Regions from separate parts of the Spiroplasma melliferum KC3 genome, predicted to be linked through region 3. Evidence: riboswitches for the same ligand, from Rfam matches in the RefSeq annotation. Region 3 holds a riboswitch; each other region holds the start of a gene.

Region 1 (4,225 bases), 280 kb from region 3:
GATCATGCTGATACACAATGTGTTATTCAACGTTGAGTTGATTCATCAATTTCAAAAACTGTTAATGCTCCACGTGGTTATTCAGTCAAAGATGTTGAAAAAATTTATACACGATTGTATAAAGGTGGGGCTAAAGGTGGAACTGTTTATGTTGATGGTTCACGTGATTCACAAGTGTTATCGCTAACAACTGATGAAAATCATCCTGCATTAGAACAATTAAATTTAGATACATTGGGAATTGAAGTTGATAATCGCCCAAATAAAAATGTAACAGAAAATGCGAAAGCAATTGGGCAATTCCGTGGAATTAATCAAGATCGAAACATTGGTGCTGAAGTTGGAGATGTTTGTCCAATTTGCAAAGAGGGAACAATGGTTGATGCTGGTGGCTGTGTTACATGTAATAATTGTAATGTACAATTAAAATGTGGGTTATAGAATTTGTATTCATTTAAAAAATCACGGTAATTTATCGTGATTTTTTATTAATTAATAAACTTCTTATTCTTGGCTTGCGCATTTATTTAAATATATTTTTAAATAGGTAAAATAAAGTATCCTAATTTAAAATTTTACATAGAAACTATCTGATATGAAAAAATACCAGTTATTTACCTGGTATTTTTTCATTTTCATTTTGCTCATTACTTAATGTTAGTAACTCATTTTTCTTGTTAATAATTTTTTGTAAATATTTAATAAATTTATTATTAAATAAATATGGTCAATTTGGATATAACACTTGCATTAATTTATAAATAATTGGATATAAAACTGCACAAATAACAGCATTTCCTGTGCCGTGAATAGCATCAAAAACTAAACCTTTAATTCAATATGTTAAACCAACATTAGGGCCATATAAAATAGCAGTTTGAATAGCATATAGCGAACCAAAGATATAGCCCATTAGGGCACAGATAATAATCATCATTCATCATCATCAGTATATTATTTGCTTACAGAGTAACATAATAACTCCATATAAGTTAAAAATAATAAAATACATAATGCTTCAATCGGCAATGCCAAAGTACACCATGTTTAAAGTACAATAAACATTAATAATGCCAAAACCTACTGTAATTGTAAAAAAAACAATACTAAACATTAAAATAAAGGTGACAAATTCAAAGTTTGGTAAGAATGCAAAAGCAATTTTAAGTGCTAATGCTAAACTGCTAAAAAGAGCAATAACGGTCATTTTTAGGGTTATTTTTAAAGTTGCGGGTCAGATATCTTCTTTTCTTATTTTTTTCATTAGAAAAATTTTATTCTTAATTAATTCTTATTGATTAATTTTAGTAATGACAAAACGAAAAACATTGTCAACATTAGGCATTAATTTAAGATAATCAATCCCCGATGAACATGCATTATTTTCATATTCACGACACTCAGGATGAATATGAGCAGCATTTTTTTGATTATTGTCACCACTTTGAATACTAAAATATGCTTCTTTTGGATTGGATAAGGTGATATTTCCAACACGGCTAAGGAAATTTCCTCAAGTACTGTTATTTAAACCAAAATCATCCGGGTATTTACTTAAAACAGCACCGAGATTATTAGCATGTTTAACATTTAACCCTTTAGTAAAAAAAACATTATAGTTTTCATCTTGACCAAGAATTGTTACAGTATAAGTTCCTTCATAACGATTTTGGCGTTGTACCTCATAATACTTAGGAATATAATAGATATTTAAAACAATTGCTGTTAATAGAATTAAAGCTGGCAAAAGATAATATAAATATTTTTTTCATGAGAAATTTTTCATTGCGATAATTCCTTTCAAAAATAACTGCAATAAAAACCCATTCTAGCGGAAAAATTATTTTATTTATGAGGGTAAACTATTATTTAAGAATAATAAATTATTTACTCACAAATATCACAATCCCAGGGATATTTATTTCGTCAGGAGTTAACGGCAGGTCTACTGGCTTAGAATCGTTTTACTAATTGTCTCTTCCCAAAAAAATTTTTTCAGTGAGTAAATACAATGTTCATCATCATTACAGTTGCTGGGACAGCTCAAGATTTACACTCAATTCCCTTTTCAAAACATTTTTAATGTTTACCATTAATTCAAATGAAAGCAGGATGCTTTACCTAGTAATTATAAACTAAAATATTATAAAAATTTATTTTTTAAGGTATTTATTTTTTTAATCTTTATCAATTTTAAAAATAAATGTTGGAACTTTTATAAAATATATTAGAATTATGTTATATAGGAGAGAAAAGATTATGTCAGATATTAAGTTAATTGCTGTTGATTTAGATGGAACAGCTTTAAATTCCAACGGAGAAATGTCCCCGCGTACTTTGCAAGTTTTAAAAGGATTAGCTAGCAAAGATATTAAATTAGTAATTGCAACTGGTCGCCCATTATATCAATGTAAGGATATTGCCGCAAAGTTAGGTTTAACTGATAGCAATGATTTTATTGTTAGTTTAAATGGGTCTGTTGTAACAAATAATGTCACGAAAGAAATTTTGTTTTGTGATTTTTTAAATCACCAATTATTACGAGATATTTATTTAGATGTTATTGAACTTGATTTAGAAACATTAATTATGTTTGATGCTGATCATTCTTCGTTTAATAAAATGCTTTTACATTGTAAAGGATTTGAAGATAAAATAACAAAAGGTTATTTAGCAAGTTTCTCTACAGTTAAAGATGAAGTAACGGCATGTTTATATTCTACTGATTTTAATATTAATGTTAATAAGATTTATATTAGCAGTTATACCCCCGATGTTAATCGGTTTGTAACAAAATGACAAGGAAAGATTGAAATTTCCCAAGAAATCCGCGGGGATCGTTCATCATTAGAAATTACTAGTTGCAATGTTACAATGAGCAGGCCTTGGTGTCGCAATGGGAAATGCTCCTGCTGATGTTAAAACAATTGCTGATTTAGTGACTGATGATAATGACCATGATGGAATTGCTAATGTAATTGAACAAATGTTCTTATCGTAATGCCTCAAATATTAAGATTATTAATACAATAACAAATTTTAATTAAAAAGCATATATTAAATAAATTATCTTGTTTCATTAATGAAAGGAAAAAATGAAGGTAGTTACAAAAAAACCAAGTAAAAAAATTATTATTGATGGTTATCGGCAATTTTGTTTTAATTGATGACGAACATTATTAACCGTTTTATTATTTCCAATTATTATTTTTTGCTCAAAAAAATATGTGCGGGATTTTTTTAATTTTACTCAAACTTATCAACGAACTGGTATGATGACAATGAATTCAAAAAATTTTGATTTTAATAGTTTTGAGGCATATCATCAAGATCTTATTGCAAAAGAATTAAAGCAATTAAATTTTTGTTTTAATACAATAGAAGAAACACAAATGCAAACAATAACGATTTTAAACCAGCAACAAGAATCCATTAGTGCCCTTTATTTGCAATATCCACATTCTCAAAAGTGAGTAATTGGTTTACATGGGTGAACAGAAAACAAGTATTTAGCTTTACGACAAGTTTATTATTTTTATCAACAAGGTTATAATGTTTTAACTTTTGATAGTATTGCACATGGTTTAAGTGCTGGAAAATATAGTGGTATTGGTTATTTAAACGTGCAAAATTTAAGTGCTGTTATTGCATGATTAATAAATAATTTTACAGTCAATGCAATTGGGTTAATTGGAAATAGTATGGGTGCAGCTTGTTTAACCAAATATTTACTAGATCAAGGATACCAAAATCCTTTAGTTAAATGAGCGATTAGTGATTGTGGGTTTAGTAACTTATTAGTTCAATTTCGGTATGTGATGGAATATCGTTATCAACGGTGTTGATGATTAATTAGTTTTGGTTTAAGAAAGAAATTTAAGCAAGAACTTGGTTTTAATCTTCGCCATTATAATTTATTAAAACATCCAAAACGATTAAAAAATTTACCAATGTTAATTTTTCATGGTACTAATGATGATTTTGTTCCTTACTTTATGAGCAAAGAATTTTATCTTCAAAAAATTACATCAGAACCATTGGGGCAAAGTCAGTTGGTCTCGTTATTAAATTTAGGACATGTTGAAGCAATTTCAAAAGGTCATAAAAGTTATTTAGCGGCAATTAAAACATTTTTAGCACAACAAGAAAGGAAACAATAATGAAATTACAAAAAAAATATGGATTTTGGCAAATTCTAGCTTTGGCTATTTCAGCCACATTAGGT
Region 2 (4,225 bases), on a different contig from region 3:
TTTATCAAAATTTTGATGTAAACTATACGGCTGGTTTTGCTAATTTAGATAAAATTATTTTAGAAAAGTTACAGCGTAAAATTGAAAGTGATAGCGAATTACAAAAATTTGTAAAGAATATTAAATATAATTCTTCAATAACCTTGTTGAGTTTACTAACAAGTGCAATTAATAATACTACTAATGGTGTTGATGTTGTTCGAGAAAATACAGCCTCATATGTTTGAACTGGAAAAGGATATCAACCTGATAAAATTACTCCAGAAAATTTTGTTAAGTTTTATCGTGCATTAGTTAATGTTTTTAATACTGGAGGGCAAAACTTACGATTAGCTGATTTTCATGTCAATTTAGCTAAAATTCAAGTAGCTGGTTTCCCACTATCTGGAGCAGTAATGAATGATGGTCAAGCCTTAAAAGTTCAAGTTGAAATTACAGAAGAAGGTTTAACAAATAAGTTAATGGAGTTTGGACGATTAGTAGTCGCTTTTTATAATCATTTTAAATTAGAATCAAATGAACATTCCGGCGTATTCCATCTTAGCGAAGAAGCTTTTACTGAAATTTTAAATTTAAAAAACCGCAAATATAAAGATGTTTTAAAAATTTTAATTGATGATTTTAAAGAAGCATATAAAGGAAAGAATTTACCAGGACTTGACATTTTTACCACTGGTAATTGAGAAAAACGTGTTCATGAAGTGAGTTTAAATAAAACTAAAGATACTTTTTCACTCCGTCGTCGGGCAGTTTGAAACTTTGATTTATTATTTGGAACAAATAATGCGGTTTATTATACTGGGTGAACATCAACATTATTTACTTTAGAATTTACTAAAAAATAAGTTTGATTTAAAAAAGCAAGAAAATCTTGCTTTTTTAAATTAACGATAAAAATTGCTAGCATTAACGCTAGCGAATATGTAAATAATAAATCTGGTCCGTTCATTTTAATGATAATTAGGATTAGTATGAGAATAATATGGGAGTTTGCTAATTATATTATAATTAATACATTATTCATTAAATCATTTACCATTGTGACTATATTTCTGATTACTACTAGCAAGGAATATAACAAAATTTAAAACTAAACCTAATTTATTTAATAACATTGCAAATGAATAACTGCTATTAACTAAAAAACTATTTATTATCAATTGCTTATTATTTGTTTTATTATATTATCGATTATTTTTATGGTGGGCTAGATTGTCGACTATTTTTTGATTCTAATTGAGATTGAAAGGAGTAAAAATACTTAATAAGTAAGGTCCATAAATATTATTTACAATTTTCATTATATGCTCCTAGATTTTTCTGACAATAGTTTTATTTTTAATTGTAAAAATATCAACTTTTTTCCTAATTTCTTTTTAGTTGGTAAATAATTTGTTAATTTTAACTTGCATTTTAAAAGTAAACTTTATATTATTATTTTAACAACTTTAAAAAGCAATTTTGGATGTTACGGGAATTAGGTGTGAATCCTAGGCTGTCCCAGCAACTGTAAAGTGGATGAAAGCTAACATAATTCCATTGAGAAAATATTTCTTGAGAAGGAATAGCGAGTAAAGTGAAACTAAGCCAGTAGACCGATCTAAAAAACATTGGTAAGATATCAATGCTGAACTTATAGTTATTATCTCTGGGGTTGGATGATTAATTATTTATTAGTGAAAACTATTAAATAATAATTTGAAAGACGTCAAAAAGCGTTTTTTAGTTGTTAATTTAAAGCAGTAAACCTATCAAAAGGTATTATTTAAAAGATAATAAATAATAAAAATTAATTAATAATTAAGTTTAATAGCATTTGATTTAAAATGGTTTTATTTTTGTTGTTGTCTTAAACTATTAATTAAAATAATCGTAGAAATTAAACATCATTTATGTGGATATGCAACAATATTCTTTTTCGTGTTGTTTAAATATCCTTACTTTTTAAATAAAAATAGGATTGATAGGTATTTATTGGTAATTAAATTAAGCGGAAAAGAGAGGAACAAAAAATGACACCACATATTAATGCCAAAAAAGAAGAAATTGCAAAAGTCGTTTTAATGCCGGGAGACCCATTACGAGCAAAAACCGTTGCGGAAAAATATTTAACAAATTTAAAATTAGTAAATGAAGTTCGAAATATGTTAATGTATACTGGCAAGTATAAAAACATTGAGGTAACAATTGCTGGAAGCGGAATGGGTTGTCCAAGCATTGGAATTTATTCATACGAATTATTTAAGTTTTACGATGTTGATTACATTATTCGAATTGGTTCAGCTGGAAGTTATAATCCGAATATTAAAGTTTATGATATCTTTAATGTTCGTGAAGCATTTGGTGAAAGTAATTATGCAAAAATTGCAGCTAATATTGATAGTAATTTAATTGCTGCAAGTGAAAAATTATTTAATGAAATTGAAGCTGTAGCACAAGCAAAAGGAATTAAAACACACACGGGAATTGCGCATGCAGCAGATGTTTTTTACCGTTATGATGATTCATTAGACTTTATTCATACGCATAACTTAGATGTTGTTGAAATGGAATCATATGCTTTGTTTACTAATGCAATTGTTACGCAAAAACATGCAGCGACATTATTAACAGTTTCTGACCATCTTGTGACGAAAGAAGTTACTACAGCTTTAGAACGGCAAAATAATTTTATGACAATGGTTGAATTAGCATTAGACACTGCTGTTCAATTAATGGGTTAAAAACGAAAGGAGCAATAAAATGAAAATTGCAGTCTTTGGAACCGTTGGGGCAGGGAAAACAAAAGTTAGTGAAGAATTATGCAAACAATTAAACTATAATTTATTTAAAGAACCATTAGAAGAAAATCCATATTTTAAGGATTTTTATCAGGACATGGAAGGATTTGCTTTTAAAATGCAAATTTATATGTTAACAACAAGAATTGAGCAATTTTTTAACATTGATAATTTAGATGATACTGTTTTTGACCGCACAATTTTAGAAGACCCTGTTTTTGTGCGAGTTTCTCATTTATTAAAAATTATGAATGAAATTGATTTTAAAGTCTACAATCGTTTTTTTCAAAATGTTATTGTTCCAATTTTGAAACAAAAATTAGGATTTGATGTCATTATTTATTTAAAAGTTTCAACTGAAAAGGCTGTTGAACGAATTAAACAGCGTGGGCGTCAATTAGAATTAGAAAACCCATATTATTACTGGGAAAAATTGAATGAACAATATGAAATTTTATATCATGAATTAAAAAATGATTATAAATTTATTGTTATTGATGCTGACAATGATGATTTTTCAGAAAAAATAAGCATTATTATGCAACATTTATTACCTCTTGATAATAAGGTTCCTTGTTTAATTTAAAAATAATTATTATTAATATTTTAATTTAATAAGGAGGAAATTAAAATGAAAAGCACAAATAATAATATTGAAACAAAAAGTTTAAGTAATTTAAGAATTTTAGGGTTAGATCCTATTATTTATAATAAAACTGGTCACCCAGGGATTGTATTAAGTGCAGCACCACTAATGCAAGCAATTTATTTAGATAATTTAATTGCTAATCCGGCAGTACCCGATTGAATCAATCGTGATCGTTTTGTATTATCCCCAGGACATGCTTCAACTTTACAATATGCGATTTTACATTTAGCTGGTTATAATTTGACAATTGATGATTTAAAAAATTATCGTCATATTAATTCAAAAACTCCAGCTCATCCAGAATATGGCGTTACTCCTGGAGTCGATAATTCTTCTGGCCCCCTAGGGCAAGGAGTTGGCTATGGGGTTGGGATGGCATTAGCTGAACAACATCTAGCGGCTAAATTTAATAAACCAGATTATAAAATCATTGACCATTATACTTATGTTTTATGTAGTGACGGTGATTTACAAGAAGGAGGAGCAATTGAGGCAATTCAATTAGCTGGGGTGTGAAAATTAAATAAATTAATTATGTTATATGATTCAAATGATTGTCAATTAGATACAAAATGTGATGCTGTTTTAAAGATTGATTATCAACGTTTTTTTGAAGCACAAAATTGAAATTATATTCGAATTGAAAACGCAGATGAGGACTTGCCAGCAATTCAAAAAGCAATTGAACAAGCTCAAAAATCTGATAAACCAACATTAATTGAATGTAAAACAATTATTGGTTATGGGCATCCAAAACAAGGTTCACCAATGCATTCTTCACCATTTACTCCTGAGG
Region 3 (4,225 bases):
ATTAAAAAATATTGTTAATTTTAAATAAATATGATAAGGTAAATATTGTAAATGATTTTAAAAATATTATATTTTTAAAATAAATGGCTTAATTAATAATTAAAATAATAAGGAAATTTTAATATGGAATTTACATCAGAAATGAAAAATCAGCTGAAAAAAATATATAAATCATTTAAAAAAAGTCTTAATTCTTTTTTTACAACACTTGGTTTTAATAAAAAAGAATCTGAAAAAATAGCAGCTTCTACTTGTAAAAATGTAACAAAAAATTGAAAACAAATGGGAATTAATGAAAATGTAGTAAATGAGTGAAGTTCAATTGCTACAGACGCTTCAAGAGAAGGGAAAAAACACCAAATTTCTTCACCACAAACAGGACAAGCAGAATTACAAAAAATGATTGATAAAAATGGTAGACTTGTTCCAATCCAACCACGCATGTCAACAAACAGCATTAATAATCCTGCAGCAAAAATTAATCCAATTGCAAAACCACAAAGAATAAAAGATATTCAAAAAATTTATACAGAATTTAATCAAACAGAACAAAATCAAGAACTTGAACAAGAAAAATAAAAAGACGATTTTGTTCTTTTTAATTTATTACTACAAAATCCACTATTTAATAAATTAATTATTGAGACTAAAGTATTATTTGATTTGCTTCCACAATTTACATCTTAAATAAAAAATGATATTAAAATAATTTTAATATCATTTCTTAATAGCATTAAATTTTTACTCGTGAACAAAAATCCATCCTAATGCTCCAACTCCAATAAAAAGATTAGGAATGGCCCCTAAATAGGTTCAGGGTGATTGATAATCTGCTTTTACAAAAAATCCAACTAAGAAAATTACTGCTAAACTAGCAATGGCAAGTGCTCATAATAATGATCAAAAGCCTGGTTTAACTGATAGCGGAACCAAAATATACAAAATTCCTAAAATCAAAAGAACTGGTCAACTTGTGTCTCATCCGTAAATTGAAGTTTTTGTTGGAACGCCAGCAGCGAATAAAATGCCAATAATAATAATTCAAGCTGCGCCAATAAACATTAAAATTTTTGGTCATGTTAATGTCTTAATAATTTCATCTCCTTCCAAGATAATTACAACAATAATTATACAATAAAATTATGAAATTATTTTGGCATTTTTATAACCTTTATCATTAAAAGAATTTCAATTTCGCGATGTTAAATATGTCAAAACATCAGTCACACGAAAAGTATTATTAATTGCAGGAATTAGTTGTGGTGAAATATATTGGGCCTTATTTTCACCAATGATTTTAAAATAAAAACCTCAGTGGGGTAATCGGTATTTTATTTTATTAAAACTATTATTTATTCAATCTTCTTGATAATTTAGATCTATTCGAAATACATTTTGAGCCTTAGTTTTTGACACTCTAATTGAACCTTTACTAACAAGGCTTAATGGAATATTCATTCCCACTTGAATTTTATTTTCAGCGCTACTTCAAACTCCATATATTGCCTTTTGGATTTCCGTCTGCAATAAAACATCCCAACGGTTAGAATTTCATCAAACAAATTGTTTTCCATCCACTTCTTGAACTGGATGAGAATCACGAATTGTTCCTCATTGTTTAAATTCTTTTTGAAATCGGTCATTTAGTTGCTTCATATTCTTACTATTTTTAAGGTCTTCTCACTTATCTTGTGCCATTATTGTATAACCATTAACGGGGGTATTTTGCGTCAAAAAGGAATTAGAAATATAAACATTACCATCATCAGTTTTTGTAAATGTTATTGGCTCATACAGATGAGTTACATCTTGCATATGAGCAGTATCACCAAACTGTAATTTTTGTATTACTTCATCAAGACTTACAACATTTTTAAAATAAAGATAAATATGTGCTTCTTGATTAAGATCTAATCAATCTTTTTGTTGGAAGGTACTTGATGCAGTTGACAAATAATAATTATTATAGCCAACCACAAATTCTTCATTTTCCTCCGTTTTCATTTGATAGATTCAATCTGGATCACAATAGGAAAGCGATTCATCAACATTTTTACAAGAAATTGTTGTTAATGTTGGTGAAAAAATAAATGTAGAACTTAGGAATAGTAATAATATTTTTTTCATTTTCTTATTTTTTTCTAGCAAATTAACAATGGACAATTTAATTCTAGTTCCAGTAAATTAAAAAGCATTCCCCAACATGCTTTTTATATAACAATCACTAAATTATTTATTTACAAAATAATTACATGACTCACACCCAGGAGTTATATAATAAGACTAATTAAATTTAGAAAGGTCTACTGGCTTAATTTCATCCTACTAACCGCCTTCCCAAAAGTTTTCCTTTCAGTGGCTAATGTGGCTTTCGTCAATATCACAGTTGCTGGGACAGCTCAAGATTTACACTCAATTCCCTAACTCTAAATAACTATTTATTAAATTGTCTAAAATTATCATACCACATTTTTTAGTTATCTTTATAATAATTAATAACAAAAATTAAAATAAAAAAAACAAAACTTCAACTTAAACTAACTAGCGAAGGAACTCAAATATTATGTAAATCAGTAAAATATGTTAGATTAGGATATAAATTAGAGTCTAAAATTCATGCTGGAACATTTCAAAAACAAGCGCTTCCTATAATTGACGATGGATAACTTAGGGGTAACAAATAACTAATAATATTTAAAAATTTGTCACTACGAACAACACCAATTGGAAAAAATAATCCAGATAAAAAAGCAAATAGTAAAAAAAATAAAATTGCTATTACTAAAATAATCTTCAAGTCATTTGGACAAAGCACAATTAAAATACCAATTAAAGATGATAAAAATGAGGCTAATATAATTGCTCAAAATAAAGCAAGTCAATTAATTCATTCAATATGAATTCCTTCACCATAACTAAAAAAAGCAATTAAAAATAATCAAATTGAACCAATTAAATTAGTAATTAAACTAATTATAATTAAAACTAAAATTAATTGATAAATTGAAGCTTTTAACAAATGCAATTGCCGTGCAAAAGTAGTTTTTCGAAATTCATAAAAAGCAATTGCTAAGTCAAGAATACCGTTAAGAACCCCCACTAATAAAATTGACCCTGGCAATGATAAATAACTAGCATTACTATTAAACATATTAGTAACACGAATGCTAATAAAATATAAAATAATTGGTAAAAATAATGTTACTAAATAAGTATGTCATGATGTAAATCAATATTTGCTAACAACACGTAATAATGGTAAGTTCATCCTTGCTCCTTAATTTTTAAGCACTAATAATAATTTCTATTTTAACATCGTGTTCTTCAACCGGTAATGGGGTCGGCACTAATTGTTCAATAAATGCTAACCCAATAACAAGATGATGATAATTTTTTAAAAACCGATCATAATAACCTTTCCCATATCCTAACCGAAAATTATTTTGATCAAAAGCAACAATTGGAACAACAAGAACATCAATTTTTTCTGCATTAATTATTGGCAATGAATTTAATGGTTCATAAAGGTTAAAGCGTAAATTAAATTCTAAATCAGTTGTTAAATTGGTAATATGATAAAATTTTAAATTATTCCCATCCATTCGTGGCAATAAAACATTAACTTTTAAGGCGAATAATCGCTTAATAATAAGAAGAGTATTAACTTCCTTTTTAATTGAATAATAAAGAGCAATCGTTTTACTATTTTGCACACCTGGATGTTGAAAAAAAGTATCAAAAATCTTAGTTTCTTTTTGCTCTCGTAATTCAGATGAAATCTTACTTCTTGCAAGTAATTTTTCTTGTCGAATTTCTTGTTTACCACGAGTTATCACTAACCAACACTACCTTCCATATCCATTTTAATTAACTGATTTAATTCAACTGCATATTCCATTGGTAATTCTCTTGTAAATGGTTCTAAAAATCCCATAATAATCATTTCCAAAGCTTCTTGTTCTGATAAGCCACGACTTTGTAAATAAAACAATTGTTCTTCAGAAACTTTACTTACTGTTGCTTCATGTTCAATTTGTGATTCATTATTATAAACTTTATTCTGGGGAATTGTATCAGAATGTGATTTTCCATCTAAAATTAGAGTATCACATTCAACCCTGGCTTTTGAATACTGTGCCTTTGGTCCAATATGAACTAATCCACGATAGTTTGCTGTCCCTCCGTTAAAAGTCATTGATTTAGAAATAATTTTAGAAGAAGTATT

The links. Region 3 has a riboswitch for cobalamin ahead of SPM_RS01915 (hypothetical protein). Riboswitches for the same ligand answer to the same signal wherever they lie in the genome.
Region 1: linked by a shared signal. The riboswitch ahead of SPM_RS00425 (hypothetical protein) and the one ahead of SPM_RS01915 (hypothetical protein) in region 3 are both predicted to bind cobalamin.
Region 2: linked by a shared signal. The riboswitch ahead of deoD (purine-nucleoside phosphorylase) and the one ahead of SPM_RS01915 (hypothetical protein) in region 3 are both predicted to bind cobalamin.

Annotation. Positions count from the first base shown of each region.
Region 1 is NZ_AGBZ02000001.1:87,696-91,920, reverse strand. Features, by position in the region: gene SPM_RS00435 (vitamin B12-dependent ribonucleotide reductase) at 1-441, shown strand, start outside; gene SPM_RS00430 (hypothetical protein) at 611-1,264, opposite strand; gene SPM_RS00425 (hypothetical protein) at 1,292-1,786, opposite strand; cobalamin riboswitch at 1,922-2,109, opposite strand; gene SPM_RS00420 (HAD family hydrolase) at 2,260-2,922, shown strand; partial or broken gene SPM_RS06350 (HAD hydrolase family protein) at 2,864-3,001, shown strand; gene SPM_RS00415 (alpha/beta hydrolase) at 3,096-4,160, shown strand; gene SPM_RS00410 (APC family permease) at 4,160-4,225, shown strand, end outside.
Region 2 is NZ_AGBZ02000004.1:304,009-308,233, forward strand. Features, by position in the region: gene SPM_RS05780 (hypothetical protein) at 1-845, shown strand, start outside; cobalamin riboswitch at 1,447-1,618, shown strand; gene deoD (purine-nucleoside phosphorylase) at 2,013-2,723, shown strand; gene SPM_RS05790 (deoxynucleoside kinase) at 2,743-3,366, shown strand; gene tkt (transketolase) at 3,412-4,225, shown strand, end outside.
Region 3 is NZ_AGBZ02000001.1:369,411-373,635, forward strand. Features, by position in the region: gene SPM_RS01905 (hypothetical protein) at 124-579, shown strand; gene SPM_RS01910 (hypothetical protein) at 742-1,110, opposite strand; gene SPM_RS01915 (hypothetical protein) at 1,141-2,127, opposite strand; cobalamin riboswitch at 2,280-2,469, opposite strand; gene SPM_RS01920 (ABC transporter permease) at 2,474-3,268, opposite strand; gene SPM_RS01925 (5-formyltetrahydrofolate cyclo-ligase) at 3,285-3,836, opposite strand; gene sufB (Fe-S cluster assembly protein SufB) at 3,836-4,225, opposite strand, start outside.